DNA from 4 places in the Citrobacter sp. ANG330 genome. Region 1 is predicted to be linked to each of the others. Evidence: predicted binding sites of a transcription regulator. Region 1 holds the regulator's gene; each other region holds the start of a gene.

Region 1 (8,126 bases):
ATTGGGGGAGGAGTTCGGGGGAGGAGAAATGACCGGATGGCATTCGCGCCACCCGGTACAACATTACTGCACTTGCGCCATCTGGCGATCGTGGCGGCGTTTGAAAATCCAGCCAATCATCAGCAGAACAATCCAGCCACACCCCACATACAGCGAGATGCGGGTATCAGGATGATAGCCAATCAGCCCGATGATAAAGACGAGAAAAATCAGGCCCGCAATGGTCGTTGCCACACCGCCCGGTACTTTAAACTTCAGCGCTTTCACCTCTTCCGGCGGCAGACGACGACGGAAAGCGATTTGCGACAGCAGGATCATAATCCACACCCAGACCGTCGCGAAGGTTGCCAGCGAAGCAATCACCAGGAAGACGTTCTCCGGCATGATGTAGTTCAGATACACCGCAAACAGCAGCGCGATAGTCATCACCATAACCGTGACCCACGGGATCCCCCGACGCGAGGTTTTGGCGAACACTTTCGGCGCACTCCCCTGCTCCGCCATCCCGTGCAGCATACGACCGACGCCAAAGACGTCAGAGTTGATTGCTGACAGTGACGCGGTGAGTACCACAAAGTTGAGAATACTGGCGGCAAAGGTAATACCGAGATGCTGGAAGGTCAGCACAAACGGGCTACCGTCGGTTCCCACCTGGTTCCACGGGTAGATAGACATAATGACGAACAGCGTCCCTACGTAGAACACCAGAATACGCATTGGCACCGAGTTAATGGCGCGTGGAATAGATTTTTCCGGATCTTTCGCTTCACCGGCAGTGATACCGATGATTTCAATACCGCCGTAGGCAAACATCACCATCTGCAGCGACATCACCATCCCCAGCCAGCCGTTGCTGAAGAAACCGCCGTTACTCCACAGGTTATGGATCCCGGTCGGTTGCCCGCCGTTGCCAATCCCCCAGATGATGATCCCGAAGCCTGCCACAATCATGATGATGATGGTGGCGACTTTAAAAAAGGAGAACCAGAATTCCAGCTCACCAAATACTTTCACGCTCATCAGGTTGATGGCACAGATGATCAGCACCACGCTGAGCACCCAGATCCAGTGCGGCACCGTCGGGAACCAGACGCCCATATAGATACCGAATGCGGTCACGTCAGCAATAGCGACAATCAGGATTTCAAAGCAGTAGGTCCAGCCGGTGATGTAACCCGCGAGTGGGCCGAGGTTTTCCTGCGCATAGCGCGAAAATGAACTGGCGGAAGGGTTGTGTACCGACATTTCCCCCAACGCGCGCATAATGATATAGGCCGCCACGCCGCCAATGATGTAGGCCAGCAGCACGCTCGGCCCGGCCATTTTGATGGCATCCGCAGAGCCATAAAACAGCCCGGTGCCAATGGCTGAGCCCAGGGCCATAAAGCGAATGTGTCGGGTGCTTAGCCCACGCTTCAGCTTGTTATTACTTTCCATCGATTCCTAACCCATCAACACAATAAAAAACCACGGGGCCAGTAATAGCCCCGTGGTTAAAACACTTTTCCCGCAATCTTAGTGTGCGCTGGAGGTCACCTGTCGACCCGCTGCGCGATCCCAGATAACCGCCAGGACCACCATCACGACAGTGGGCATTAACCACGCCAGACCTTGTTCCGCCAGCGGTAGGCGCTGGGTCCAGGCCGGTAACACGTCGCCGATTGCCGATGCTTTAATACCATCAAGGATACCAAAAATCAGGCTGATAAACATTGCCGGTGCGATAACGCGGGTCGAATTATGCCACCATGAACGGGTAAAACTTAATACAACCAGTGCGATACATGGCGGGTAGATGGCCGTCAGTACCGGAATAGAGATCTGAATCAGATGGCTAAGCCCCAGGTTGGACACCACCATCGAGAAGCCGCCAAGAATGAACACCAGCGTGCGGTAGGAGAGCGGCACATACTGGGCGAAGAACTCCGCACAGGCGCAGGTCAGACCGACCGCCGTCACCAGACAGGCGATAAAGATCAGCGCCGCCAGCAGCAGGCTGCCCGCACCGCCAAAGGTGTGCTGAACATAGGCATGCAGGATCGCCGCGCCGTTCGCCGACTGATCGACCAGCGTGGCGCTGTCAGATCCGAGACGGAACAGCGCCAGGTACAGCAGCGTTAATCCTACGCCTGCCATCAGGCCAGCCCAGACGGTATAACGGGTCAACAGACGCGCTTCGGTCACGCCGCGAGAACGCGCCGCGTTAACAATAACGATACCAAAGACCATCGCGCCCAGCGTATCCATCGTCAGGTAACCGTTAACGAAACCATTGGAGAACGCAGCGGTCTGGTACGCTTCCATCGCATGGCTGATCGGGCCGGCAGGCCAGATGATGGCCGCAACGGAGAGCACAATCAGCGCCAGAATCTTCAGTGGCGCCAGGAAGTTACCCACGGTATCCAGCAGTTTGCCCGGATAGAGCGACACCAGAATGACAATCGCGAAGTAGACCACGCTGTAGATCAACAGCGGCAGCGTCGAGTCGCCGGTCAACGGCGCAATGCCCACTTCAAAAGAGACCGTCGCAGTACGCGGGGTGGCGAATAATGGCCCGACGGCCAGATAGCAGACGGTCGCCAGCAGTACGCCTGCGACTTTACCGATTGGCGTGCTCAGACTATCGACACCCCCGCCCACTTTCGCCAGCGCGATAACGGTCAGCACCGGTAGGCCTACAGCGGTGATCAGAAAGCCGAAAGCCGCTATCCAGACGTTTTCGCCGGCCTGCAAACCAACCATTGGAGGAAAGATGATGTTCCCTGCGCCGACGAACAGCGCAAAAGTCATAAAGCCCAGCGCAATGATATCGCGCGATTTTAACTGATGGGTCATAAAGCTTACGGCCTGTGGATGTGGTGTTGATTAAAGTGACTTATTGTCTTTCCCTGTGGGAAGAAACAGCGGTTTTTTTAAGCCATTCCAGAGGGATATATCCCATAACCTGGAAAGCAAAGAATAGTTTTTCGATTTACCGCCTGAATACAGTCAGTCTGACAGCATCTGGGGCGCAATTTAAACGCTTATAACGTTTTAAAGCAAGGTGGGATCTAAAAACTGGAAGATTATAGCGATATCAAATTATACATCAGTATAAAACACTATTCATCCGGAAAAGTCCTGGCTTATCATGCGAACAAAAAACAACCAGACGTTAATTAATTCAGCAGACTTATCTTAGCCGCAAAGAAAATAAGCCAGCATTGGCTGGCTTATGGAAAGAAAACCTTACGATTGTACTTTAAGCACTTTTTTTGGCAATTAATCGTTCCGGCAGCACAAAACTAAAGCGCGTCCCTCTGCCCGGTTGACTGTCGATATTCAGGCGGCTTTCGTGATGATTCACCGCGTGTTTTACGATAGCCAGCCCCAGGCCACTGCCGCCCGTTTGTCGCGATCGCGCTTTATCTACCCGATAAAAACGCTCCGTTAAGCGCGGGATATGTTCCGGCGCAATACCCGGCCCGTTATCCTCCACGCTAAACTCCGCGCCGTGCGGCACACGATGCCAGCGCACGGTAACATGCGTTCCCGCTGGCGTATGGTTTACCGCGTTATAAACCAGGTTCGACATCGCACTACGCAGTTGTTCTTCATTCCCCAGCACTTTGAGCTGGTTATCCACCTCAAAGTGGAACGTATGCTTCTGCTGGCTGAGCGTCTGCGCTTCGCGTTCAACCATGTGCAGCATCATCGGAACATCAACCTGCTCATTGAGCAAAAGCGCCGGCGCGGCTTCAATTTTCGACAGCGTCAACAACTGCTTCACCAGCCCTTCCATGCGCGAGGTCTGGTCACGCATCGTCAGCAATGCTTTTTCACGCGTGGCGCCTTCCAGTTGCTGCTCGTGCATCATCTCAAGATAGCCCTGCAACACCGTCAGCGGGGTACGCAGCTCGTGGCTCACGTTGGCGAAGAAATTGCGTCTCGCACCTTCAAGCTGATGCATCTGTGTCATATCACGCGCCACCATCAGCAATTGCTTATCGGTATACGGCATGACGCGAATTTCCAGATGCCGGCCGGTGTTGAGCACCAGATTTAACGGTCTACTGAAATCCCGCAGCTTAAGATACTGCGTGAACTCCGGGTAGCGCAGCAGGTTCAGGATATTCTGTCCGCTGTCGTCTGGCCAGCGTAAACCCAGCACCTGTTGCGCCAGGCCGTTACACCAGAAGATCCCACCCTCTTCGGTGGTCAACACCACTGCATCGGGCAGCGACTCTGCTCCGCTGCGAAAGCGTTTAATCAGATTGCCCAACTCGCGACGGCGCTTTTTATTGCGCAGTTGCATCTGATGCAAGCCGTACAATAGCGGTTCCCAACTGCCTCGTCCCGGCGGCGGCGTCATGCTTCTGTCGACCCACAGCCACCATGAGAGGCGCAATAAATTCCAGAAATGCCAGATAAGCAGTCCTGTTACCGATGCCAGTAAAAACCAGGGCAGGTAACCCAAAAATGCACTTAGGATCAAGGCCGGGATACAGCAAAATATCAGCTCCAGCACCAGCCTTTTCCATGACAGCCGTTCCAGCACGGGTCACTCTCCCTTCAGAGCCAGGCTCTTATTCTTGCCTTTCAAAAACGGGTCGAAAAACGATACCCAGTCCCGCGAACCGTCTGCACCATCCGATCGTGGCCACTGGTTTCCAGCGCCTTGCGCAGACGGCGAATATGCACATCGACGGTACGATCCTCAACGTAGACATTGGTGCCCCAGACGTGATTCAGCAGTTGTTCACGGCTGTAAACCCGCTCAGGATGCGTCATAAAGAAATGCAGAAGTTTAAATTCCGTCGGCCCCATATCGAGCGGGTTTTCACCGGTCATCACGCGATGCGAGGTCGGATCCAGGCTCAGCCCCTGCATCTCAATAACCTCTTCCACCGCCATCGGTGAAATCCGGCGCATCACCGCTTTAATGCGGGCAACCAGCTCTTTCGGCGAGAACGGTTTGGTAATGTAGTCGTCCGCGCCAGTTTCCAGGCCGCGCACCCGATCCTCTTCTTCCCCTCTGGCGGTCAGCATCATAACCGGGATATCCCGGGTCATCGCTTCGCGCTTGAGGTGTTTAATAAACTGTAGACCAGAACCGCCGGGCAACATCCAGTCAAGGAGGATCAAATCCGGCCAGGGTTCATTAAGCTGGTTCACCGCACTGTCATAATCTTCAGCTTCAACGGGTTGAAAGCCATTTTGCTCAAGCACGAAACAGACCATTTCGCGAATTGGAGCTTCATCTTCTACGACCAGAATACGTCTCGCCATGATTTGCCCTGTTATATAAGTTGCTTGTCATCATCAGTCTTAATGCGGCGTCATTATGCGTCAGTTTTATGACAGATTTATGAAAATGCGTGCTGACGTTAACCTTAGGTTGTTGATTTATGACACCCGATAAACGAGATATTACAGCCCCCGAATGGTTATAATCCCCTTTATGCTTTTTTGCCATGGAACCGTTATGCGCATCCTTCACACCTCTGACTGGCATCTTGGACAAAATTTTTACAGCAAAAGCCGCGCCGCTGAACATCAGGCCTTTCTCGACTGGCTGCTGGAAACGGCGGTTGAGCAGCAAGTGGATGCGATCATCGTGGCCGGCGACATTTTCGATACCGGCTCACCGCCAAGCTATGCCCGCGAGCTCTATAACCGTTTTGTGGTCAACCTACAGCAAACGGGCTGTCATCTGGTGGTGTTGGCTGGAAATCATGACTCCGTCGCCACCCTGAATGAATCTCGAGAAATACTGGCGTTTCTCAATACTACAGTGGTCGCCAGCGCCGGCCATGCTCCCCAAATCCTGAATCGTCGCGACGGCCAACCTGGCGCGGTGCTGTGCCCGGTGCCGTTTTTACGTCCACGCGACATTATCAGCAGCCAGGCAGGGCTTTCTGGTACAGAGAAACAGCAGCATCTGCTGGGGGCCATCACGGAATACTACCAGCAACAATATGACGCCGCCTGCGCGCTGCGCGGCGATCGCGCTCTGCCGATTATCGCCACGGGTCACCTGACCACCGTGGGCGCCAGCAAAAGTGACGCCGTCCGTGACATTTATATTGGTACGCTGGATGCTTTCCCGGCGCAGAATTTCCCGCCTGCCGATTATATCGCCCTGGGCCACATCCACCGGGCGCAGAAAATTGGCGGCACAGAACATATCCGCTACTGCGGGTCCCCCCTCGCGCTGAGCTTTGACGAATGCGGCAAAAGCAAATACGTGTATCGGGTGGACTTCCAGGACGGCAAGTTAGCCAGCGTCGAGGCGCTCACCGTTCCGGTCACCCAACCACTGGCAGTATTAAAAGGCGATCTCGTTGCCATTACCGAACAACTGGAACAGTGGCGTGATAGCGATCGGAACCCTCCGGTCTGGCTGGATATCGAAATCACCACGGATGAGTATCTGCATGATATGCAGCGCAAAATTCAGGCGCTAACGGAAACACTGCCCGTTGAGGTGCTGTTAGTTCGCCGCAGTCGGGAGCAGCGCGAACGCATGTTGAGTAACGAACGCCGTGAAACGCTGAGCGAGCTGAGCGTGGATGAGGTTTTTGCCCGCCGACTCGCGCTCGAAGCCCTTGAACCTCCACAGTGCGAACGCCTGACATCACTTTTTCACCGCACACTACAAACACTGTCCGGGGAGCATGAGGCATGAAGATTCTCAGTCTGCGCCTGAAAAACCTCAACTCGCTGAAAGGAGAATGGAAGGTCGATTTCACGGTAGAACCCTTTGCCAGCAACGGCCTGTTTGCCATTACTGGGCCTACCGGAGCAGGCAAAACCACGCTGCTCGACGCGATTTGCCTGGCGCTATACCACGAGACGCCGCGCCTGAATACCGTGTCGCAATCGCAGAACGATCTGATGACCCGTGATACCGCGGAGTGCCTGGCGGAAGTGGAGTTTGAAGTGAAAGGGGAAGCGTATCGGGCATTCTGGTGCCAGAACCGTGCGCGCAACCAGCCCGACGGCAATTTGCAGGTGCCACGCGTGGAGCTTGCACGCTGCGCCGACGGGAAAATCCTTGCCGATAAAGTGAAAGACAAACTGGAAATGACGGCAGAACTGACCGGGCTGGATTACGGTCGTTTTACCCGTTCGATGCTGCTCTCGCAGGGACAGTTCGCCGCCTTCCTCAATGCGAAGCCAAAGGAACGCGCGGAGCTGCTGGAGGAATTGACCGGTACGGAAATTTACGGCCAGATCTCCGCCCAGGTTTTTGAGCAGCATAAAATCACGCGTACCGAACTGGAAAAATTACAGGCGCAGGCCAGCGGCGTCGCACTGTTAGCGCCAGAGGCGTTGCAGACGCTGACAGAAAGTTTGCAGGCGCTCACTGACGAAGAAAAACAACTGCTTGCCCAACAGCAGACTGAACAGCAGCGACTGAACTGGCTGATGCGACAACACGAATTGCAGGCCGACGCGAACCAGCGGCAGTTGGCGCAGCGGGCTGCTCAGGAAGCGCTGGAAAACGCCCAGCCACAGCTGGCCACCCTCAGCCTCGCACAGCCTGCCAGAGCGTTGCGCCCGCTATGGGATCGCATTCAGGAGCAATCCGCTACCGTTTTCCGCACCCGTCAGCAGATTAACGAAGTAAATGCTCGCTTACAGAGTAGATTCACACTGCGCAATCACATCCGCCGCCTGGCAGAGCGGCAATCCACCACCCTGCTCGCTACCCAGCAGACGCTGAACGAGTGGCTAAACGAACACGATCGCTTTCGCCTGTGGAGCAACGAGTCAGGAGGATGGCGCGCCCTTTTTGCTCAGCAAGTCAGCGATAAGGCGCAACTGGCAAAATGGCAGCAACAGCAGATAAACGATAGCCGTAAGCTGGAAGCACTGCCGCCAGTGGCGCTAAACCTGACGGCGGATGAGGTCACAACGGCGCTGGCGCAGCACGCGAAACAGCGCCCTCTGCGCCAGCAGTTGCTTTCCCTCCACGGGCAGATTGTTCCCCGACTGACACGTCTGCGCCAGCTACAGGCGGCGATGGCGCATAATCAACAGGAACTCGCCCGACTCAATACCCTGCTGGAGGCAAAACGTCAGCAGTATAAAGATAAACATCAGCAGTATCAGGATGTTAAAACCCTTTGTGAACAGGAAGC
Region 2 (8,126 bases), on a different contig from region 1:
CAGTCAAACTGCATATGTTGTTCCTGTTACCGTGGTGAAAAAAATCAAATGCCCGGTACGCTTAGCGCCTCCGGGCAACATTTGAAGGCAAAGCCATTATTATTTAGGTTCAGTACCGAACCATTTTTTGTAGATTTCGTTATAGGTACCGTTGTCACGCAGCGTTTTCAGTGCGCCATTCACTTTCTCACGCAGCTCGTCGCTGCCTTTCGGGAAGGCGATACCGTACTGCTGCGCTTCCAGTGATTCACCCACCGCTTTGAACTGGCCATTGCCAGCGGTTTTGATGAAGTACAGGATGTTCGGCGTATCGTGCAAAACCGCATCAGCGCGGTTGGTGCCCAGTTCCATGTAGGCGTTATCGATGTTCGGGAACTGACGCAGATCTTTGGTTTTAATGTTGGCTTTCGCGTAATCCACGGAGCCCGTACCGCTCTTCACGGCAACCACTTTACCGTCCAGATCTTTTACGCTTTTTACGTCGTTGTTGTTGGTTTTCACCATCACTAACAGGCCGCTTTTGTAGTAACCGTCAGAGAAGTCGATCGCTTTTTTGCGCTCGTCAGTAATGGTGATGCCTGCTAATGCCAGGTCAACGTTTTTAGTTTGCAGTGCCGGGATAATGCCGCTGAAATCCATCGGTTTCAGTTCATAATCCAGCTTTAGTTCTTTTGCTACGGCGGCCCACAGGTCCACATCAAAGCCAACGTATTTGTCGCCCTGTTTAAATTCAAACGGTACGAACGCGGTGTCGGTTGCGACAACCAGTTTCTTATCCGCGGCATGAGAAGACACCGCAAAAGCCAGGGCAAGTGCTGCCAGTGAAACTTTTAATACAGACTTCATAGCATTTCCTTTTTTATCCACGGGGCGATCCCCTGCGAGAACAATCAGTGTAATGAAAGAATCGTGCCAGTTTTGCAACCCATTGTTTTAACACGAGGGTTTTATACTTTTTTGCATCGTTAGCGGAGCAAAGCTCCCTTTTTGCACCATATTGGGGCGCTGTTTTAGTGCAGCCCGGAGGATGCGTGAACAGTCTGCCTATTTAGCGCAAAGATCGTTGATAAAACAATCTTTCATTAACGATTGTGTGAGGTGATTATTACAAATATTTTACTTTACAGCGGGTGTGTGACGATGTGGCGCACCATAAAAGTGCAAAACCCCCGCCGTGGCGAGGGTTATAGAGGGAATACTTATAATGCGATTATTCGATGTTAGATTCGATAAACCACAGGAATTTGTCGAGATCGCGAGAAGCAGCGGTAAAAATATCTGCAGTATCTTCATCTTTCGCTTCGCTGATGGCTTTACGAACGTCGTTAGCCACGACAGCATAACGGTCTGCCAACTCTTTCAGGTGATCCTGGACGGTATGGATATCCAGCGGATAGCTTTTCAGCGGCGTTTTGCTGTTAATAACCTGCGTGGTCCCCAGGGCGACGCCACCCAGTTGTACGGCACGCTCTGCCATGGTGTCGAGATGATCGGTCAGGGCAGTACGGAAGCCATCCAGCATCTCATGAACGGCAATAAAATTCGCACCGCGCATGTTCCAGTGGGCCTGCTTGGTGATCAGCGACAGGTCGATGAACTGGATCACCTGACGATTCAGCAACTCAACTGTTGCTTTCTTATCGCTGTCGGAGACATCGTTACGGGTATAAAGCAGATTGGACGCTTTTGTTTTTACCAATTTAGCGGTACTCATAATTTCATATCCTCTTGATGTTATGTCCCGGTAATTTACGAGATTCAGTATAGCACCGGTTATCATTCCTGCTTTTCTGGCCCTGCCTATCGCTTTAATAGCAGTTAACAACATCAGTATTTAATTGCATTACTATTCAGGTGGTTGCGATTGTAAATGATTGGGGTATGACTATTTTCACTGTGACAGGAGAGTAAGAATAAATAGTCAGTCTGCGGGAGATGAGTGGAGGATAAATATCAGGAAAATACGCGAAGAATCGCGGAAAGATATTCTGCATGATTATGCAAACCATGCAGAAATGTAAAATTAATTTACATCAATCTCTTTTATTTTGCTCTCGCGTCGAATCGTCAGTGTCGATCCCATCGAGGCGGCAATAATCGCACCGAGTGCCAGCAACTGGACAAACGTGAGCGTTTCACCCAGAAACAGAATGCCTGCTACCGCAGCCAGGGCCGGTTCCATACTCATCAGCGTACCAAAGGTGCGCGTAGGCAAACGGGTTAAGGCAATCATTTCCAGCGAGTAGGGCAGCGCTGTTGACAGCACCGCAACTGCCAGCCCCAGCGGAATCACCGACCAGTGCCAGAGTGCTTCTCCGGCCTGCGCCACCCCAAGCGGAACGAAAACCAGGGCGGCAATCAGCGAGCCTACCGCGACAGTGGCCGGGCCGTGCTCAGCGCCGGCGCGCTGGCCGCTAAGAATGTAAATTGCCCAACAGGCGCCTGCGCCAAGCGCCATAGCGGCACCGAACAGGTCGACATGCGAAACATCCTGGCCCAATGGCAGCAGGAACCAGAGTCCCAGAACGGCCAGCACCACCCAGATAAAATCAACGGGGCGTCGAGAGGAGAACAGGGCGACCGCCAGTGGTCCGGTGAATTCCAGCGCAACAGCGATCCCCAACGGGATCGTCTGAATAGACAAATAAAAGAGGTAGTTCATTCCTCCCAGCGACAAACCGTAAAAGAGTAGCGGCAGGCGCTGCTCTTTGACAAAACGCAGACGCCAGGGTTTAAAGAAAACAATAAGGATCAGCGTACCCAGGGCCAGGCGGAGGGCCGTTACACCAGGCGCGCCGACCAGCGGGAACAGTGATTTTGCCAGCGATGCGCCGCTCTGGATCGAGCACATGGCGATAAGCAGTACTAAAATGGGTAACCAAACTGGTGTTTTACGTGACGACCCGGGCATCCGTTCTCCTGACAATGACTGTAAATATACGGCAACCAGCAATTTGCCTGATTTATGTATAGAAAAGTAAAAGAGGCAGTGTAATGGAAATAACCATCTACGGTTGAGTCTTCGTTGAAAAAAAATTTCTGGAAAGCCGTAAAATGGCGGCAGATTGATGGATTAATATGCTGGCAAATTAGGAATAATCTGGATGAATACCCTTTGTTATGCGCGTAATAATGGGGCGAAAATCCAGAAAAGTGATGTTATTTGAAAGGGATAGCGGTTTGTGGAAATGTTCTGTTACACGAAATGGCCCCTTAGACATCGCTAATCGTAAAGAGTTTCTCATCAATTTTTGATATATTTAAAACTTAGGACTTATTTGAAGCACATTTGAGGTGGTTATGAAAAAAATTGCATGTCTTTCAGCACTGGCCGCTGTTCTGGCTATCTCCGCAGGTTCCGCTGTTGCTGCGACTTCTACCGTTACGGGTGGTTATGCTCAGAGCGATGCTCAGGGCGTAGCGAACAAAATGAACGGTTTCAACCTGAAGTATCGCTATGAGCAGGACAACAACCCGCTGGGCGTAATTGGTTCCTTCACTTACACTGAAAAAGATCGTACTAACAGTGCAGGCGATTACAACAAATCTCAGTACTACGGCATCACTGCGGGTCCGGCTTACCGTCTGAACGACTGGGCCAGCATCTACGGTGTTGTTGGTGTGGGTTACGGTAAATTCCAGCAGACTAACTACCCTGGCTACAAAGATGACACCAGCGACTACGGTTTCTCTTATGGTGCCGGTCTGCAGTTCAACCCGATCGAAAACGTTGCGCTGGACTTCTCTTACGAGCAGAGCCGTATTCGTAGCGTTGATGTTGGCACCTGGATTGCCGGCGTCGGTTACCGCTTCTAATCACTTTCGTGATATAAAAAATCCGCCTCATGAGGCGGATTTTTTTTGCCTGCTGTTAGCGGCGGCTTAGCGCGATTTTGTGCTAAAAATGTCGGTTCCGAGGTGGGTGTAATCCACTTTCTGTAATTTGAAGTTAGTGATGTACACCGGCCCGGCTTTCTGTTCAGAGATAAACCGGTACTTCATCTTAATCTCTTTTGCGCTAATGCCTGTCCACTGCGAGAAGAAGCCGAGGAAGTCATTAGCGGAACGCCGCGCTTTGACTATCTTATGCGCTTTATCATCACTGGAAAGCACCATAAATGGAACCTGGAAGTTTTGCTGGAACTGGTCGTCGTGCGCCAGATATTGCACTTCCTTCCCGCGCTCTTTAAAGGCAAGACCGTGATCGGAGAAGTACACCATAGAGAAACTGCCGCCGCTGTTGCGAAGCTGATCGTACAGTTTTCGCAGCAGGTCATCGGTCTGGGTCATGGTATAGAGATAGCAGGAGGTTTCTTTCGACTGGACGAACGTGTCGTACTTCCCTTTTGTGCGGTCACAAGCCTGCGGATGAGACCCCATCAGATGCAGAACAATCAGCTGCGGCTGGGTACGTTCTGTTGCCAGCACTTGCGCGGTCATTTTTAATAACGCTTCGTCCTGGGTGTTTTTGTCCGCCTCGAAGTCGCCGCTTTTGAGAAAATGCACTTCATCAGCCCGCTTTGCGATACTGGCGATGGCGGTGTCATATTCGCCAATCTGTCCCTGATTCGAGAACCACCAGGTCTGGAAACCGGCGCGGTTTGCCAGCGTGACAAAATTATCCTGATACTGCGGCTTATCATCAACGACCCGGTTTAGGGTCAGCCCGAGCGATTTTTGCGTTGACCCGCTGGCCGCGACGTAATCGGCAAACAGGTAGCCGTTAACGCTGCTGGCAAACGGGGTGTTATCCCAGTGACCGCCAAACGCCCCCAGCGCATCACGACGCGCGCTTTCACCGATCACCACCACGTAGGTGTGATATTTCGGCTTCACGGCGGTGACGGTCCAGGTGTCTTTCATGCTGGCGAACTTCGCCATGCGCTCCTGCTCGTCAATCACTTCATTGTTATTGACGATGACGTCTTTGGCGAAACGGAACACCGGGTAGCCCGTGTCCTTTAGTTTAAACACGCCGCCCCAGGCCAGGTTCTGCACGGGGGCGACAAAAAAAGCGACCACGCTGAACAGCAGACACAGGCTGTCATACCTGTTCCAGCGTTTTCTCTCGACTTCAGGTTTGCGACGCACGGCAATGACGCCAAGTGCAAAGATAAACACCCCCACCAGATAGCTGTACCAGGGGAAAATCGTCAGGATTTCCGTGGACTCTTCCATATTGGTCGAGTGAAGTGCCAGCAGCGTATTAAAGTTTGGCGATCCGTAGGCCTGGCCGAAAGGAAAGTAACAGGCAGCGACAAGCGAACACACGCCGATCAGCACCTTTTGTACTTTCGGCGCAGTACGCCAGAGCAACAGCAAAATGCAGGTAAAGGCAGCGGTATAGAGCAGACTAAACGGATAGCCCAGCGCCAGGTTGATCAGCAGGGACTGCAAAACATAAAAGCCAGTCCACGGGCTAAGAGTCCGGCTGCGGGCAAGAAGCGAGTCTTTGAGGGTTAAATTCATATGCCACTATCATAAAAACGCCATGTGCTTACCCTGGCGCCAAGGGTCATTACCTGCTGAGAGTGCGTGAAGAGGGAGAGGTCCGCATCTGCGAGCCGCAAGTTAGGCAGGGCTGCAAGAAGATAGAGCGTGTGAATGTGAAGGTCAACTGGCAGAAAGAAATTGTTTTGCGAAGGGGTTAGCAAATCCGACAAAAGAAGGGTTATTTTGACAAAAACAGAAGTGTAACGGCCGTAGATGACAGCCAGATGAAGCGGCGTACCGCGACGCCGCGTTATTTTTCTGAGGGTTTATCCTGCCCGGGTTTGCTGTTGATCATGTCGCACAGCATCGAGAGCAGCATTAACCGGACTTTAAAGGGAGAATGACTAAACACGCGCATACACCTCTTGAACTCGTTCATATTGACCTCCTGACTTTCTGGTCCCTCGATCCGTGAGGGATGACTGCATTACATACAGATATAGCACAGGCTATATTATATAGCTATTGCTAAAACGTTAATTTTTTGTGCCGAAGCAACTCTGGTTTACAATGGCCGTTCTCTAATTAGATGCGGTTAATGCGTCACAGGAATGAGGAAGCAGAATGAGTCGTCGCGCAGGTATGCCAACAACAAAAAAAGTGACGCAGTTAGTGAATGTTGAGGAGCACGTCGAAGGGTTTCGTCAGGTTCGAGAGGCGCATCGTCGTGAACTGATTGACGACTATGTTGAGTTGATTTCTGACCTGATTATCGAGGTCGGCGAAGCGCGTCAGGTGGATATGGCGGCCCGGCTTGGCGTGTCTCAGCCGACGGTGGCCAAGATGCTCAAGCGTCTGGCCTCGGTAGGACTGATCGAAATGATTCCCTGGCGCGGTGTTTTCTTAACCCCGGAAGGGGAGAAGCTGGCGCAGGAGAGCCGCGAACGTCATCAGATTGTCGAGAACTTTCTGCTGGTGCTGGGGGTGAGCGCAGAGATTGCTCGTCGCGATGCCGAGGGAATGGAACATCACGTGAGTCAGGAGACGCTGGACGCATTTCGTCTGTTTACCGAGCAGCACGGAACATCATCAGAATGAATCTGCCTTTTTTACGGGCGCTGAAACGCGACCGTTTTTTTCAGCTACTGATTATCGTGGGTGTAGCGTTGAGTCTGTGGGTGCCGTTCACGCCCCGGACCTGGCCCGGTGCCATTGACTGGCATACCATTATCACGCTGAGTGGTTTGATGCTGCTGACCAAGGGCGTTGAGCTGAGCGGCTACTTTGATGTGCTCGGTCGCAAAATGACCCGCCGGTTTGCCACTGAACGCCGTCTGGCGATGTTCATGGTCCTGGCGGCAGCGCTGCTCTCGACCTTTCTGACTAATGACGTCGCGCTCTTTATCGTCGTACCACTCACCATCACCCTGAAGAAGTTGTGCGCGATACCGGTTAACCGACTAATCATCTTTGAAGCACTGGCCGTCAATGCCGGTTCACTGCTGACGCCGATCGGCAACCCGCAAAATATTCTGTTGTGGGGGCGTTCCGGCCTCTCATTTTTAGCATTTATCAGCCAGATGGCGCCGCTTGCCGTTGTGATGATGTTGACGCTGCTGGTGATGTGCTGGTTTTGTTTTCCGGATAAGCCACTGTCGTACCACACCGGCACGCCTGCGCCGCAGTGGCAGCCGCGACTGGTATGGGGATGTCTCGGGTTGTACATCGTCTTTCTGACGGCGCTGGAACTCAAACAAGAACTGGTGGGGCTGGCGCTGGTGGCGCTAGGGTTTCTGCTGTTGGCGCGTCGTGTGGTGCTGAGTGTGGACTGGACGCTGCTGCTGGTGTTTATGGCGATGTTTATTGATGTCCATTTACTCACGCAGTTGCCGGTTCTTCAGGGAGTGTTCAATCACGTCGGCACGCTTTCCGGGGCTGGCCTGTGGCTGACGGCGATTGGCCTGTCGCAGGTTATCAGTAATGTCCCTGGCACCATTTTGTTGTTGAACTATGTCCCTCCTACGGTACTGCTGGCCTGGGCAGTGAATGTGGGTGGATTTGGTCTGTTGCCGGGCTCGCTGGCGAATCTGATTGCTTTACGGATGGCGAATGATCGGCGTATCTGGTGGCGCTTTCATCTTTACTCGCTGCCGATGCTGATATGGGCGGCGTTGGTGGGGTATGGGCTGTTGCTGTTGAGATAATCCTGAACAAAATCAATAAAAAGGGCGGAGAAATCATCCGCCCTTTTTACTGTCCAGATCTGTATCAGTTCAGACGAACCGGCATCCCTGAACGGTTCTGAATCGCTTGTTCCACAATACTCTGATCAACATCGGCCTGATTGGTGATGTTCTGAATGCTCTTCGAAAGCGTAATCGGTACGATTTCGCCGCCTTCAAACTGCGCTTCAGTCGTCGACAGTGGGTTGTGAACTTCGATGTAACGGCTGCCATCAGGCTCAGTGGTCGCTTTTACCGGCTCATCGATAAACTGTACGCGCGTCCCGACAGGCACATTCTGAAACAGGAATTTGATGTCTTCGTTACGCAGACGCACGCAGCCGTGGCTTACGCGCAGGCCGATACCGAAGTTGGCGTTAGTACCATGAATGGCGTACAGGCGGCCAATGTACAGCGCGTACAGACCCATCGGGTTATCCGGACCGGCGGGAACGACAGCCGGCAACGGTT
Region 3 (8,126 bases), on a different contig from region 1:
GATGTGTTTGTTGGATCCGATACTCAGCTGGTGGCACCGGTAACCGTAGGCCATGGGGCAACCATCGCTGCCGGGACCACCGTCACCCGTAATGTTGCGGATAATGAACTGGTGATAAGTCGCGTGCCGCAGGTTAACAAGCAGGGCTGGAAACGCCCGGTGAAGAAAAAATAGATATTTTTGCCGGATGGCGCTTTCGCTTATCCGGCCTACGATTGAGTAGGCCTGATAAGGCGTAGCCGTCATCAGGCAAACCCGGGAGAGGAGATAAATATATATCTCCCCCCACAAGCAGTACCCATAAAAATAACCCCACTCTCTACAAGGCTCGGGGTGCCCGAAAGGGCGTTACCCAAAGGATTTCGCGTTGTGGCAAGGCGGCAAGCGTATGAGTCCATGGGAGCTTACTTAAGTAAGTGACCGTGGCGAGAACGAGAAGCCAACGCAGCCGCAGCGTGAAAGACGCAGGGTAAATACAGGTCGAAAGACAACGACAGGCATAATGCCTTGATTCGGAAATAAAAAACTATGTGTGGAATTGTTGGCGCTATCGCGCAACGTGATGTAGCTGAAATCCTTCTCGAAGGTTTACGTCGTCTGGAATACCGTGGTTACGACTCTGCGGGTCTGGCCGTGGTGGATGCAGAAGGTCATATGACCCGTCTGCGTCGTCTGGGTAAAGTACAGATGCTGTCTCAGGCTGCGGAAGAACATCCGCTGCACGGCGGCACTGGTATTGCTCATACTCGCTGGGCAACGCATGGCGAACCTTCGGAAGCAAACGCGCATCCGCATGTTTCTGAACACATTGTGGTGGTGCATAACGGCATCATCGAAAACCATGAACCGCTGCGTGAAGAACTGAAAGCGCGCGGCTATACCTTCGTTTCAGAAACCGACACCGAAGTGATTGCTCACTTAGTGCACTGGGAGCTGAAACAGGGCGGTACACTGCGTGATGCCGTGCTGCGCGCCATCCCGCAACTGCGCGGCGCGTACGGTACGGTCATCATGGATACCCGTCATCCGGATACACTGCTGGCTGCGCGTTCAGGTAGCCCGCTGGTTATCGGCCTGGGGATGGGGGAAAACTTTATCGCCTCCGATCAGCTGGCGCTATTGCCGGTGACCCGTCGCTTTATCTTCCTGGAAGAAGGCGATATTGCAGAAGTCACCCGCCGTTCCGTCGCCATTTTTGATAAAACGGGCGCGGACGTGAAGCGTCAGGATATCGAATCTAATCTGCAATATGACGCGGGTGATAAAGGTATTTATCGCCACTACATGCAGAAAGAGATCTACGAACAGCCGAACGCGATTAAAAACACCCTGACCGGTCGCATCAGCCACGGCGAAGTGGATTTAAGCGAACTCGGACCAAAAGCTAATGAGCTGTTGTCTCAGGTTGAGCATATCCAGATCATCGCGTGTGGCACGTCCTACAACTCCGGGATGGTTTCTCGCTACTGGTTTGAATCTTTGGCCGGCATTCCGTGCGACGTCGAAATCGCTTCTGAATTCCGCTACCGCAAATCAGCAGTACGCCGTAATAGCCTGATGATCACGCTGTCTCAGTCGGGTGAAACGGCGGATACGCTGGCAGGCCTGCGTTTGTCGAAAGAACTGGGCTATCTGGGATCTCTCGCCATCTGTAACGTTCCGGGCTCCTCTCTGGTACGTGAATCGGATCTGGCGATGATGACCAATGCCGGTACGGAAATCGGCGTGGCGTCGACGAAAGCCTTTACCACTCAGTTAACCGTTCTGCTCATGCTGGTGGCGAAACTGGCACGTCTGAAAGGTCTGGATGCGTCCATTGAGCATGACATCGTTCATGGCCTGCAGGCGCTGCCGAGCCGTATCGAGCAAATGCTCTCTCAGGACAAACGTATTGAAGCCCTGGCGGAAGATTTCTCTGACAAGCACCATGCCCTGTTCCTGGGCCGTGGCGATCAGTATCCCATTGCGCTGGAAGGTGCACTGAAGCTCAAAGAGATCTCCTACATCCACGCTGAAGCCTATGCGGCAGGTGAACTGAAACACGGCCCGCTGGCGCTGATTGATGCCGATATGCCGGTTATCGTTGTTGCGCCAAACAACGAACTGCTGGAAAAACTGAAGTCTAATATCGAAGAAGTACGCGCCCGTGGCGGTCAGCTGTATGTCTTCGCCGATCAGGACGCTGGTTTTGTCAGCAGCGACAACATGCACATCATTGAGATGCCGCATGTCGAAGAGGTGATTGCACCAATCTTCTATACCGTGCCGCTGCAACTGCTGGCTTATCACGTGGCGCTGATTAAAGGCACCGACGTGGATCAGCCGCGTAACCTGGCAAAATCGGTTACCGTCGAGTAAAAGGCTCATGCCCTGCGAAAGCGGGGCATTTTTTTCACCCCTGTGCTGTTTTTAATCAATTCTCCCGCCGTTTTAATGTGACAAATCTTCATCTTCAGCTACTTTTTTCAGTGTCACAAAAAGAAAATTTTCCTGAAAAGCTGTTGTCATATATCCAGTTAAGTTAATGATAAACAGGAAAAAAATGATACTGATTTAATGGAGATTTTCATTGTCATAAAACTGTCATATTTCGTACATTTAACTGTCACCTGTTTGTCCTATTTTGCTCATCGTAGCCACTTAACAATGATTTACGAAAATCATGCAGGAGACATTATGAAAGTTATGCGTACCACTGTCGCAACTGTTGTCGCCGCGACCTTATCGATGAGCGCGTTCTCTGCGTTAGCAGCAGCAAGTCTGACAGGCGCAGGTGCAACTTTTCCTGCGCCGGTGTATGCCAAATGGGCTGATACTTATCAGAAAGAGACCGGTAGTAAAGTCAACTACCAGGGTATCGGCTCCTCCGGTGGTGTTAAACAAATTACAGCGAATACCGTCGATTTCGGGGCATCTGATGCGCCGTTGTCTGACGAAAAACTGAATCAGGAAGGCCTGTTCCAGTTCCCGACCGTCATTGGCGGTGTGGTGCTGGCGGTAAACATCCCGGGTCTGAAGTCTGGCGAACTGGTGCTGGATGGTAAAACGCTGGGTGACATCTACCTGGGTAAAATTAAGAAGTGGGATGATGAAGCCATCACCAAACTGAACCCGGGCGTGAAACTGCCTTCTCAGAACATCGCCGTTGTACGTCGTGCTGATGGTTCCGGTACCTCCTTCGTCTTCACCAGCTATCTGGCGAAAGTGAACGAAGAGTGGAAAACCAAAGTGGGCGCAGGCTCTACCGTTAACTGGCCGACTGGTCTCGGCGGTAAAGGTAACGACGGTATCGCCGCGTTCGTACAGCGTCTGCCAGGTTCCATCGGTTACGTTGAATACGCTTACGCTAAGCAGAACAACCTGGCATACACCAAACTGATTTCTGCTGACGGTAAACCGGTTAGTCCGACCGAAGAGAACTTCGCTAACGCCGCGAAAGGCGCTGACTGGAGTAAATCCTTCGCACAGGATCTGACGAACCAGAAAGGTGATGATGCGTGGCCGATTACCTCCACTACCTTCATCCTGGTTCACAAAGAGCAGAAGAAACCTGAGCAGGGTGCTGAAGTGCTGAAATTCTTCGACTGGGCATACAAAAATGGCGGCAAACAGGCGAATGACCTGGATTACGCCAGCCTGCCGGACAGCGTGGTTGAGCAGATCCGTGCAGCATGGAAGACCAATGTGAAGGATAGCAGCGGTAAAGCGCTGTACTAACAGAATATCTTTGACGAATTGGCGGATGGCGCTACGCTTATCCGCCCTACAGTTCCGCCTGTAGGCCCGCTTTGTAGGCCGGATAAGCGTAGCGCCATCCGGCATGGGCAATTTCGTAAACGCGTTTAATGGAAAGAGTGATTTATGGCTGCAACCAAGCCTGCTTTTAACCCACCGGGTAAAAAGGGTGACAAAATCTTCAGCGCGCTGGTAAAACTGGCTGCGCTGATTGTGCTATTGATGTTGGGTGGCATTATTGTCTCTCTGATCATCTCCTCCTGGCCCAGCATTGAGAAATTTGGTTTCTCATTCCTGTGGACGAAAGACTGGGATGCGCCAAATGACATCTACGGGGCGCTGGTACCGATCTACGGTACGCTGGTCACCTCCTTTATCGCCCTGCTGATCGCCGTTCCGGTGAGCTTCGGCATTGCCCTGTTTCTGACCGAACTCGCGCCTGGCTGGCTGCGTCGCCCGCTGGGCATCGCGATTGAACTGCTGGCGGCTATTCCGAGTATCGTCTACGGCATGTGGGGCCTGTTTATTTTTGCTCCGCTGTTTGCCACTTATTTCCAGGAGCCGGTCGGCAACGTCCTTTCCAACATTCCGTTTGTTGGCGCGCTGTTCTCTGGCCCGGCGTTTGGTATCGGTATTCTGGCAGCAGGGGTGATTCTCGCCATCATGATTATCCCGTATATCGCGGCGGTTATGCGTGATGTGTTCGAACAGACGCCGGTAATGATGAAAGAGTCTGCCTACGGTATCGGCTGTACCACCTGGGAGGTTATCTGGCGCATCGTGTTGCCGTTCACCAAAAATGGGGTGATTGGCGGTATTATGCTGGGTCTGGGACGTGCGCTGGGTGAAACGATGGCGGTCACCTTTATCATCGGTAATACCTACCAGCTCGACAGCGCGTCGCTGTATATGCCAGGTAACAGTATTACTTCTGCGCTGGCGAATGAATTTGCGGAAGCCGAATCCGGCCTGCACGTTGCGGCGTTGATGGAGTTAGGTCTTATTCTGTTCGTGATTACCTTCATCGTGCTGGCCGCGTCCAAGTTTATGATTCTGCGCCTTGCGAAGAACGAGGGGGCACGCTAATGGCTACGCTTGAAATGCAAAACACCGCTCAGCTTGCGGAATCCCGCCGCAAAATGCAGGCGCGTCGCCGGATGAAAAACCGCATCGCCCTGACGCTCTCTATGGCGACGATGGCATTTGGCCTGTTCTGGCTCGTCTGGATCCTGATGTCCACGATTACCCGTGGCATCGACGGGATGTCGCTGGCGCTGTTTACCGAAATGACGCCGCCGCCAAATACGGCAGGTGGCGGTCTGGCGAACGCTCTGGCGGGCAGTGGTCTGTTAATCCTCTGGGCGACCGTGTTTGGTACGCCGCTGGGCATCATGGCCGGGATTTATCTTGCGGAATATGGCCGCAAATCCTGGCTGGCGGAAGTGATTCGCTTCATCAATGACATTCTGCTTTCCGCCCCGTCTATCGTCGTTGGCCTGTTCGTGTACACCATTGTGGTGGCGCAGATGGAGCACTTCTCCGGCTGGGCGGGCGTGATTGCGCTGGCGCTGCTGCAGGTGCCTATCGTGATTCGAACCACCGAAAACATGCTGAAACTGGTGCCGGACAGCCTGCGTGAAGCGGCGTATGCGCTGGGCACGCCGAAGTGGAAAATGATCTCCGCGATTACGCTGAAAGCGTCTGTTTCCGGGATCATGACCGGTATTCTGCTGGCGATTGCGCGTATCGCGGGTGAAACCGCTCCACTGCTGTTTACGGCGCTCTCCAACCAGTTCTGGAGCACCGACATGATGCAGCCTATCGCTAACCTGCCGGTCACCATCTTTAAATTTGCGATGAGTCCGTTTGCGGAATGGCAGCAACTGGCGTGGGCCGGGGTGCTGATTATTACCCTGTGCGTATTACTGCTTAACATTCTGGCGCGTGTGATTTTCGCCAAGAGTAAACACGGTTAACACGACTTGCCGGATGGCGGCGTAATCGCCTTATCCGGCCTACGGTTGAATCTATTTGTTGTAGGCCTGAAAGCTGCGCGCCATCAGGCATGATAAGGAAAAGAGTAAAATGAGTATGGTTGATACTGCTCCGGGTAAGATTCAGGTTCGTGATTTGAACTTCTACTACGGCAAATTCCATGCCCTGAAGAACATTAACCTGGATATTGCGAAGAACCAGGTGACGGCGTTTATCGGGCCATCCGGCTGTGGTAAATCGACGCTACTGCGTACGTTCAACAAGATGTTTGAACTGTATCCGGAACAGCGTGCGGAAGGCGAAATCCTGCTGGATGGCGACAATATCCTCACCAACACCCAGGATATCGCTCTGCTGCGTGCCAAAGTGGGGATGGTGTTCCAGAAGCCGACGCCTTTCCCGATGTCTATTTACGACAACATTGCCTTCGGTGTACGTCTGTTTGAAAAGCTTTCCCGTACGGATATGGATGAGCGTGTCCAGTGGGCGTTGACCAAGGCCGCATTATGGAATGAAACCAAGGATAAATTGCACCAGAGCGGGTACTCTCTCTCCGGTGGTCAGCAGCAGCGTCTGTGCATTGCGCGAGGTATCGCCATTCGCCCGGAGGTGCTGTTGCTGGATGAGCCGTGTTCAGCGCTGGATCCGATCTCTACCGGTCGTATCGAAGAGCTGATCACCGAGCTAAAACAGGATTATACCGTGGTGATCGTGACCCACAACATGCAGCAGGCTGCGCGTTGTTCCGACCATACGGCGTTTATGTACCTGGGCGAGTTGATTGAGTTCAGCGATACGGACGCGCTGTTCACCAGGCCTGCGAAAAAGCAAACAGAAGATTACATCACCGGTCGTTACGGTTGATTCAGGAGCGCGTAATGGACAGTCTGAACCTTAATAAACATATTTCCGGCCAGTTCAACGCTGAACTGGAGAGCATCCGCACCCAGGTGATGACAATGGGCGGCATGGTTGAACAGCAGCTTTCTGATGCCATCACCGCGATGCACAATCAGGACAGCGAGCTGGCGAAACGCGTTATTGATGGCGATAAGCACGTCAACATGATGGAAGTGGCGATCGACGAAGCCTGCGTGCGTATCATTGCCAAGCGCCAGCCGACGGCGAGCGACCTGCGTCTGGTGATGGCGATTATCAAAACCATTGCCGAGCTGGAGCGTATTGGTGATGTCGCAGATAAAATCTGCCGTACTGCGCTGGAGAAATTCTCCCAGCAGCATCAGCCACTGTTGGTGAGCCTGGAGTCACTGGGCCGCCATACCGTACAGATGTTGCACGATGTGCTGGATGCGTTTGCGCGTATGGATCTGGACGAAGCGGTGCGCATCTACCGCGAAGACAAGAAAGTCGACCAGGAATACGAAGGGATCGTGCGTCAGCTGATGACCTACATGATGGAAGATTCCCGCACCATTCCCAGCGTGTTAACTGCGTTGTTCTGCGCGCGCTCTATCGAGCGTATCGGCGACCGTTGCCAGAATATCTGCGAATACATCTTCTACTTCGTGAAAGGTCAGGATTTCCGTCACGTAGGTGGTGATGAACTGGATAAGCTGCTGGCGGGTAAAGATCCGAAAGAGTGATGTTTGTGGCGGGTGGCGCTAACGCTTACCCGCCCTACGTGCTCTGTAGGCCGGATAAGCGTTAGCGCCATCCGGCAATTGCCCGGTGGCGCAAGCTTACCGGGCCTACAAAACATTACCGGGTAATATTCCAGCCCCGCGCCTTCCACAACGCCGGCAACTGCGCCAGATCGGTAAACGTCGTCACTTTGGGATGTTCGATAGGCTTGTTATGCGGATCGGCACAGAAGTAGAACACTTCCATTCCCGCCTCAATACCTGACTGTGCGCCCGCGGACGAGTCATCCACCAGAATACAGTTTTCAACATCCACGTTCATCGCTTTCGCCGCATGGAACATCAGTGCCGGATCGGGTTTCCAGCGTTGGATATCGTAGCCGCTGTACAGTTTATCCGGGAAATGATGCAGCATGCCCAGCTTACCCAGCGAGTGCTGCATTTTGCTGACCGGGCCGTTAGAGACCACGCACATCGGCACCGTCATGCTGTCCAGCAGCGCATTTGCTCCGGGGATCACTTCCAGTTCCGAGTCGAACAGGCGTGCGACCTCGGCGCGGTAGACGGTTTCCAGGTCAGCTTTCGCCAACGCAACCCCATGTTCTTCACTGATGATATCAATGATTTCATAGAGTTTGACGCCCTTAAAGCGTTTGAAAATTTCGTCGAGATCGAGAGTGATACCAAATTCCTGGAACATCGCGACATACGCACGGGCACAGATGACTTCACTGTCGACCAGCGTACCGTCACAGTCAAAAAATACCGCTTCAATTCCGGACATGCCTTTCCCTT
Region 4 (8,126 bases), on a different contig from region 1:
CAGGGTCGTGAGCGAAAGATGCAGCGTATTCGCCAGCGCCTGCCAGCGTTCGTTGACGCCAACGCCCCCTTTGCTCAACAGCGTTTTGGGGTCAGCCCAGACCGCATTTACCGGTACACTGACCGCCAGTGGCCGCCCCTGTCGGTCAGTGATCATTCCCCGCGGCGATGCTATGGTAACTTCACGCAATGAGCGCATATCTTCTTGCCTGACCAGGCGATCGGGTTCGACAATCTGCAACCATGCGACGCGTCCCAGGAGTAACCCCAGACTCAGCAGTATGGCGATACAAAGTAGTGCAAAGCGTAGCGGTGTGAAACTTCGCACCGTACCATCACTTTTCTTTTTCACCTGTTCTCCGGAAAAATGATATTCAGGTGACTGATTTAACGGGAATAACGGCGGAAAAGCGGTGAAAACTATGCTAATAACATCACGGCTTTGCAACAAAGCGCTAACGAAGGAGGCATTCAGACATACTTTGAAGGAAGATGAATGAAAAAGCCCCGCATCAGCGAGGCTTTAAATCTGAGGTTGATGCGCAGATGCGCTTCAAATCAGTGGTGTCGATCAGATAGCTGTTACGTTAACAGCAGCCGGACCTTTCTGGCCGTCCTGAATTTCGAACTCAACGTTCTGGCCTTCAGCCAGAGTTTTGAAGCCATTACCCTGGATAGCGGAGAAGTGTACGAACACGTCTTTGCTGCCATCAGCCGGAGTAATAAAGCCAAAACCTTTAGACTCGTTGAACCACTTAACTTGACCTTTAATCTTTGCCATTTGCAAAATTCCTTAGAGTGTTTTCTTCGCCCGCAGGCATAACATAGATAAAACTGAGACATTACTGCTTGAGGCACTAATATAAGGTTCGGCAGAGAAGCGGTATTCAACGACAACGTGTTTACTCAGGACTTCTTTACTGAAAATGCCACACATAAACAGAACTGTACCTCGTTTAACCCAAAACGTGTTATCACATACAACGTTAATTATGGCAAGCCATTTTTAAACGTGTCTCGATCGGTCGCACAAATCTCGCCAGTCGATACAGAACATCAGCATAGTTATGCGTCAATTCTAAACCGATATATTCCCGCGCCCGTGCTGAACCCGTGTCAGACCCGCAACGCAGCGGGGACTTTTCAACCATAGCTCAATAAGCTCGCGAATTCCAGGTAGTCGCGATGACAAAATGTGGCGATCTACCGTTATCACAAATTCTGCTTTGTTATGCCTAATTTGTTTCAACGCAAAATGACCCGGTATCATAATAACGCCGCATTTCGCTCCATCTTGATATCCACTGTTCTTATGCACTCATTTAATGAAAGAATGATGACAATGCACAAAAATAGGGAAAGAAACGTTTCGCTTATTATAAAACCGATCATTCTCACAAAACGGAGAAGATCACATTTATAACGTATGGATAAATATAATTAAGTGTGTGCAGACAATAACCCGCGCAATGGATAAGAAGGAACGGATATAGCGAAGCGACAGGCGACTGCACTAATAGCGTGCAGGATAACAAAACAGGAAGCAAAGACCGGCGAGGCGCCAGCCCATTCGCTTCCTGTTGACAAGGAGATTAACGTTCTGCGACCAGACGGATGATATCCTCATCCTCTTGCGGGTTATTGGCCTCAGCCGACACCCCAGCCACTTTTTCCGGCTCGTTCGCTTCACAGAGACGACGCAATAATGCATTTTGTCGCTTCTGCTGGTCTAACAACGCTTCAAGCAGCTCAATCTGCTCATTGGTTCGCGAGCTCGCACGGTTGATAAAGAACCACAGCACCAGCCCAATAACCAGAACCCCCACCGATACAATCAACGACGCAAAATTAAGCACGCCGGAATTCACTACTTCGTTCATTTCACCACCTCAATGTAGACGCGCCATTTTACCACCGCGCCACAGGAAGGAAATCAACGGATGAAAAAATCATCTCACCAGGGGATAAATTTATTGATGGCGCAAATTCCGCTGAAAAACTGTACATCCTGGTCACACATAATGTTGAACACCTGGGCCCACAACAGCAGGCACACGAGCACCACCACGACCAGGATTATCCATCGAAACTTTTTCACTCCACTCTCCGCATCAACATCTTATGCCACCAAATTATCATGCGTATCTTAAACCAGGGCTAACTACAGTAGACATTCGCGTTTTTTTAAGAATCATTTACTTGTATCAGTGAGCGTAAGCGCTAAGCTCAGTCTAACTTATAGAAGAAAAGAGGTCATAATGCGTTTGATTGTTCGCGCTATCGTATTGTTTGCGCTTGTCTGGATTGGATTATTACTCAGTGGGTATGGTGTTCTGATAGGCAGTCAGGAGAATGCGGCCGGACTGGGTTTGCAATGCAAGTATCTCACCGCGCGAGGCACAGCAACTGCGCAATATGTTCATACCGATAGCGGCATCATCGGGTTAACGGATTGTCCGATATTGCGTAAGAGTACCGTGGTCGTTGATAACGGTTAATATCCCGACAACGCGATCAGCGCTATACGGTTTTCTTAAGCAGGATTAAAGCGGCCGGCGAAAATGCCGGCCGTTTCTTTTACTGTCGATCCCATGACGTCATCAGAACGGATAATGGTTGTAACCCATCTGTTCTGAAATTTTGCGCGCCGCAGTATGCAGCATCGATACGTAGTCATGCAGGTTTTCTTCGGAAAAACGCAGCGTCGGGAACGAGATACTCAGACCGGCAATCACCACGCCGAAACGATCGAATACCGGTACGCCAATACAGCGTAAACCTTCTTCTTGTTCTTCGTTATCTTCGCCATAACCCTGTTCGCGGACTTTATCCAGCACCGGCAGCAATGCCTCCGTGGTGGTGATAGTACGCCCGGTACTGCGTTTGTATTCGACGCCATCCAGAATCTGTTTCACTTCATCACGATCGCGCCAGGCCAGCAACACTTTACCAATCGCGGTGCTGTAGAGCGGGTTACGGCGGCCAACACGAGAATACATGCGCAGATTGTACATCGAATCAATCTTATGAATGTAAACGATGCTGTCTTCGTCCAGCGCGCCGAGGTGCACCGTCTCTTTCGTCAGACGAGAGAGTTCGCGCATCTGGATGTCCGCACTGCGGATAAGGTCAACATTCTGTAGCGCGCGAGCGCCCAGTTCAAACAGCTTCAGCGTCAGAGAATATTTCTCAGACTCCCCTTCCTGTGACACATATCCCAGTGTTTTCATGGTCTGTAAAAAGCGATAAACGGTGCTTTTTGACATCATGACGCGTTGTGATAACTCGGTAATCCCTATTTCGCGCTCTTCACCCAGCGCCTGCAGAATGCCAAAAACTTTCAGCACGGAAGATACAGAATCAGGCTGTTTATCCAGATCTGCGTTAGCCATCTATCACCTCATTACGAGTGTTTTATAAAAATCAGAACGATTTTTTATTATAATTTCATGGCATGGCGCCCGCAATCCATCTTTGCTTACTTCGTTACAAATCTGCGATATAACGCCTGAATATCAATGCTAAAATCACTACCCTGATCATATTCTTCGCAAAAACCATCAATCATATGAATAAATCCCAGACCGACGGTCTGCCGCTTCCGCAGCGATATGGCGCAATTTTAACCATCGTTATCGGTATTTCGATGGCGGTGCTGGACGGTGCCATTGCCAACGTGGCGCTCCCCACCATAGCCACTGATTTGCACGCCTCGGCTGCCAGCTCAATCTGGGTCGTCAACGCCTATCAGATAGCCATTGTCGTCTCATTACTGTCTCTATCATTTCTGGGCGATATGTTTGGCTATCGACGCATCTACAAATGCGGACTGGTGGTTTTTTTGTTGGCCTCACTGTTTTGCGCACTCGCGGACTCGCTACAGATGTTGACGATGGCGCGCGTTGTGCAAGGGTTTGGCGGCGCGGCGCTGATGAGCGTCAACACCGCCTTAATCCGTCTGATTTATCCTCAGCGCCATCTGGGGCGTGGGATGGGCATCAATTCTTTTATCGTCGCCGTCTCTGCGGCCGCTGGCCCAACCATTGCCGCGGCGATCCTCTCCATTTCTTCCTGGAAATGGCTGTTTCTGATTAATGTGCCGTTAGGGGTTATTGCGTTGATTCTGGCCATGCGCTTTCTTCCTCCCAATGGTTCGCGCAACCATAAACCACGTTTTGATATCCCCAGCGCCGTGATGAACGCACTGACGTTTGGTTTGTTGATCACCGCGCTGAGCGGTTTTGCACAGGGGCAGTCCCTGACGCTGGTCGGTGCTGAACTGGTGGCGCTGATCGTGGTGGGCTTCTTCTTTATCCGCCGTCAACTTTCATTACCGGTGCCGTTATTGCCGATCGACCTGCTGCGTATTCCGCTATTTTCACTGTCGATAGGCACGTCAATCTGCTCCTTCTGCGCACAGATGCTGGCGATGGTCTCCCTTCCCTTCTATCTGCAAACGGTGCTGGGACGTAGCGAAGTTGAAACGGGACTGCTACTCACTCCCTGGCCACTGGCAACGATGGTTATGGCTCCGCTGGCCGGGTATCTGATTGAACGCGTCCATGCCGGTTTGCTGGGCGCGCTGGGCCTGCTGGTGATGGCAAGCGGACTTTTTGCTCTGGTGTTGCTACCTGCTATACCCTCCGATCTCAATATCATCTGGCCAATGATCCTTTGCGGTGCCGGGTTTGGCTTATTTCAATCCCCCAATAACCACACGATCATTACTTCTGCGCCGCGCGAACGCAGCGGTGGCGCCAGCGGTATGTTGGGAACCGCCCGTCTGCTGGGACAAAGCTCAGGCGCAGCATTGGTCGCACTGCTGTTGAACCAGTTTGGGGATAACGGCACGCACGTTTCTCTGCTGGCGGCAGGGATTCTGGCGACCGTGGCCGCGGTAGTGAGCGGTCTACGCATCACGCAACCCCGGGCGCAGGCGTAAAAAAGCGCGTCCGCGGACGTAATGCCGCCCCTGTGGCTGTGTAAGCGTTCTGAGGAATAGAGCGAAGCGGGTAATACTGCCAGCCCGCGGCTTAGCTGGCTGGCATTACTCCCGCCGAAATCGGGTTGTTAATCACGGCGCACGAGTCGGAACACCAGCAACACCACAATGGCGCCGACCACGGCGACCAGGAAGCTGTGAAGATTAAAGCCACTGATCGTGCCGCCAATGCCAAACATGGTCGCCAGCCACCCGCCCACCACAGCACCCACGATGCCGAGAATACAGGTCAGGATGAAGCCGCCGCCATCACGCCCCGGCATGATCAATTTGGCGATAACACCGGCAATCAGACCAAATACAATCCAGGCAATAATTCCCATATTCAGACCCTCTTTTCAGGGAAACCATACGCAACAGATTCTTGCGCTTGTCCGTTAAGTATAGGCAACCCCTTGATCCTCGCTGTTTCTTTGGGACTGAATTATTTGTCTTTGGTAAAAAAATCACGCGTTTGTATTAAGTTCTTTTGCGTCTTGCCGATAAACGTTCGATAGACTGTCAGGCATCCAGGGGTCATTTCGCGTGAGTCATTATAATGAGCAGTTCCTGAAGCAAAATCCGTTAGCGGTGTTGGGCGTTCTTCGCGACGTAAACAGTAACCAGGTGCCATTGCGCATTTCCTGGTCCGGCGGGCAATTCATCAGCAAGATCCTTGACGTCTCGGCACAAAGACTGGTGATGGACTTTGGCAGTCAGCAAAACGAAAACCTCGCCGTGCAGAAGGCGCGCAATATTACCATCACTGCCGAAACCCAGGGTGCGAAGGTCGAATTTACCCTTGAGCAGTTGCAGAGCGGTGAATATCAGCAGCTTCCGGCCTTTATTACCCCGCTTCCACCGGCGTTGTGGTTTGTGCAGCGACGGGAATACTTTCGCATCAGCGCGCCGCTTCATCCTCCCTACGGGTGTACAGCGCAGATGCCGGATAACAGCACCCTGCGTTTTCGTTTGTTCGATCTTTCTCTCGGCGGAATGGGCGCACTGCTGGAAGGTCCGAGGCCACCAGGGCTCGCGGAAGGCATGCGTTTTTCGCAGATGGCGTTGGATATGGGGGAATGGGGCCTGTTTCACTTTGATGCACAGTTGATCTCTGTGACAGAACGCAAAGTGATTGACGGGAAAAATGAAACAATTTCCACTCCCCGCCTGAGCTTTCGTTTTCTCAACGTAGGCCCGGCGGCGGAGAGGGAACTTCAGCGGATTATCTTTTCCCTTGAGCGCGAAGCACGGGAGAGGTCGAACAAAGTGCGCGGCTGATTACATCGCATCCAGCGCACGCTGCAATTTATAGATGTAGCGCGGCGCCTGGGGGGCCGGATGGTTATCGGCAACGTGCTCAACAAACTCGTCGGCACTGAGATCGTTGATCTTGTTAATCGCCTTTTTCCGGTCAGAGGAGAACGTACGCAGCAGCGCGCCCGCACCGTTTGCGTAGGAGACCACCAGCGCGTACTGCATCACCTGCGGATCCTCAATACCAGCGAGCGGACCCGTCTCCAGAATACTCAGGTAGGCGGCCCCCATAGAAATATTACGTTCCGGATTTTTCAGTTCGCTGGTGGAGGGTTCACCGCTCCAGCCCATCCGACGATAGACATCGCGCCCTGACGTCGACGCTTTCAGCTGCATCAGCCCTATTGCATTCGATTTACTGACGGCATTGGGATTTCCACCTGACTCAATCGCGATGATTGCCGTAATCAATTGTGGGCTAACGCCCCACGCCGCACCGGCTTTTTCGCTGATCGGCATCCATTGCATGGCCCGCTTCACCGGCACTTCCGCGTTCCACGGCGGATTTTTATAATCTTGTTTTGAACTACAACCCGCAAGCAACACAATCAAAAAAGCAAACCATCTCAATTTCACGTCTTCTGTCCTTATCACCGCAACGCTTCGTTACTATAATCACCGTTGTATGCTGGATTAGCAAAGCGCCATCCGGCAAAACGTTCTACTATAGGCGGCATGATATACATTTGGTTTCTGTTGTAGCAAGGAATTGCCATGTCCCGGTTTCACTTAATTGCCCCCTCGGGCTATTGCATCAATCAGCACGCGGCTTTGCTTGGTATCCAGCGCCTTCAGGAGGCGGGGCACCAGGTCGATAATACGGCAGTGATCAGTCGCCGCGATCAACGCTTTGCGGGTACGGAATCAGAGCGTCTGGCGGACGTGAACCGCCTTGCGACGCTCACGGCAACCGACACGATTGTGATGCCCGTACGCGGCGGCTATGGTGCCAGTCGCCTGCTGGGGCACATCGACTGGCAGGCCTTGATCGCCCGGCAACGACAGGATCCGCTACTCATTTGCGGGCACAGCGATTTTACGGCAATTCAGTGCGGTCTGCTGGCGCTGGGTAATGTCATCACTTTCAGCGGTCCGATGCTGGCGGCAAATTTTGGCGCGCCGGAGCTGAATACGTTTACGCAAACCCATTTCTGGCAGGCGCTGCGCAACGCGCAGTACACGGTGGAATGGAACGGCGATGGCCCGGCGTGTCACACCGAAGGAACGCTGTGGGGCGGTAATCTGGCGATGCTGATTTCGCTGATTGGCACTCCGTGGATGCCCAAAATAGAAAACGGTGTTCTGGTACTGGAAGACATTAACGAGCACCCTTTTCGCGTCGAGCGCATGTTATTGCAACTGGTTGACGCCGGTATATTGAACCGGCAGAGCGCCATTGTGCTGGGCAGTTTTAGCGGTAGCACCCCGAATGAGTATGATGCGGGTTACGATCTCAACACCGTATATGCGTTTTTACGTGAGCGTCTGTCTGTTCCGCTGATTACCGGACTCGATTTTGGCCATGAGCAGCGAACCGTCACGCTGGCGTTAGGTGCGCATGCTGTGCTGCAACACGATCAAGCGGGCACCCAGCTCACCGTCTCGGGTCATCCCTTTCTTAAATCGTAAAAAAAACGGGCACAGGGGCTAAGTAACGCCCGTATGTCGCCGTTAATATGTTAATGTCAATAAATAAGAAAATGCGTAATTGAGGAGTAACCGAACGTTGGACGCCGCGGCAATAATCAGTCTTTTCATTTTGGGGTCCGTCCTCGTTACCAGCAGTATCTTACTCAGTTCATTTTCATCACGCCTTGGCATTCCGATTC

The links. The regulator PhoB, encoded in region 1, activates phosphate uptake and scavenging genes when phosphate is short. The targets are predictions, from matches to a motif close to CTGTCATAAAACTGNCNNAT.
Region 2: the regulator PhoB is predicted to act here: its motif matches at 5,476-5,495, upstream of QNN88_RS17440 (phosphoethanolamine transferase).
Region 3: the regulator PhoB is predicted to act here: its motif matches at 2,570-2,589, upstream of pstS (phosphate ABC transporter substrate-binding protein PstS).
Region 4: the regulator PhoB is predicted to act here: its motif matches at 3,483-3,502, upstream of kdgR (DNA-binding transcriptional regulator KdgR).

What each region holds. Positions count from the first base shown of each region.
Region 1 covers NZ_JASJUI010000004.1:121,572-129,697, reverse strand. Annotated here, with positions in the region: gene proY (proline-specific permease ProY) at 64-1,437, opposite strand; gene brnQ (branched-chain amino acid transporter carrier protein BrnQ) at 1,516-2,835, opposite strand; gene phoR (phosphate regulon sensor histidine kinase PhoR) at 3,242-4,537, opposite strand; gene phoB (phosphate response regulator transcription factor PhoB) at 4,579-5,268, opposite strand; gene sbcD (exonuclease subunit SbcD) at 5,465-6,667, shown strand; gene sbcC (exonuclease subunit SbcC) at 6,664-8,126, shown strand, end outside.
Region 2 covers NZ_JASJUI010000008.1:133,187-141,312, forward strand. Annotated here, with positions in the region: gene glnP (glutamine ABC transporter permease GlnP) at 1-14, opposite strand, end outside; gene glnH (glutamine ABC transporter substrate-binding protein GlnH) at 100-846, opposite strand; gene dps (DNA starvation/stationary phase protection protein Dps) at 1,211-1,714, opposite strand; gene rhtA (threonine/homoserine exporter RhtA) at 2,024-2,911, opposite strand; gene ompX (outer membrane protein OmpX) at 3,301-3,816, shown strand; gene QNN88_RS17440 (phosphoethanolamine transferase) at 3,883-5,469, opposite strand; gene mntS (manganase accumulation protein MntS) at 5,744-5,872, opposite strand; gene mntR (manganese-binding transcriptional regulator MntR) at 6,058-6,531, shown strand; gene QNN88_RS17455 (anion transporter) at 6,528-7,637, shown strand; gene ldtB (L,D-transpeptidase) at 7,702-8,126, opposite strand, start outside.
Region 3 covers NZ_JASJUI010000014.1:27,546-35,671, forward strand. Annotated here, with positions in the region: gene glmU (bifunctional UDP-N-acetylglucosamine diphosphorylase/glucosamine-1-phosphate N-acetyltransferase GlmU) at 1-174, shown strand, start outside; gene glmS (glutamine--fructose-6-phosphate transaminase (isomerizing)) at 529-2,358, shown strand; gene pstS (phosphate ABC transporter substrate-binding protein PstS) at 2,677-3,717, shown strand; gene pstC (phosphate ABC transporter permease PstC) at 3,862-4,821, shown strand; gene pstA (phosphate ABC transporter permease PstA) at 4,821-5,711, shown strand; gene pstB (phosphate ABC transporter ATP-binding protein PstB) at 5,821-6,594, shown strand; gene phoU (phosphate signaling complex protein PhoU) at 6,609-7,334, shown strand; gene yieH (6-phosphogluconate phosphatase) at 7,450-8,115, opposite strand.
Region 4 covers NZ_JASJUI010000002.1:182,908-191,033, forward strand. Annotated here, with positions in the region: gene ftsI (peptidoglycan glycosyltransferase FtsI) at 1-351, opposite strand, end outside; gene cspE (transcription antiterminator/RNA stability regulator CspE) at 571-780, opposite strand; gene QNN88_RS06595 (DUF2627 domain-containing protein) at 793-936, opposite strand; gene QNN88_RS06600 (YebO family protein) at 1,592-1,879, opposite strand; gene mgrB (PhoP/PhoQ regulator MgrB) at 1,954-2,097, opposite strand; gene QNN88_RS06610 (YobH family protein) at 2,258-2,497, shown strand; gene kdgR (DNA-binding transcriptional regulator KdgR) at 2,600-3,391, opposite strand; gene QNN88_RS06620 (MFS transporter) at 3,568-4,941, shown strand; gene QNN88_RS06625 (GlsB/YeaQ/YmgE family stress response membrane protein) at 5,070-5,324, opposite strand; gene ycgR (flagellar brake protein YcgR) at 5,527-6,261, shown strand; gene emtA (membrane-bound lytic murein transglycosylase EmtA) at 6,262-6,873, opposite strand; gene ldcA (muramoyltetrapeptide carboxypeptidase) at 7,012-7,926, shown strand; gene QNN88_RS06645 (potassium/proton antiporter) at 8,024-8,126, shown strand, end outside.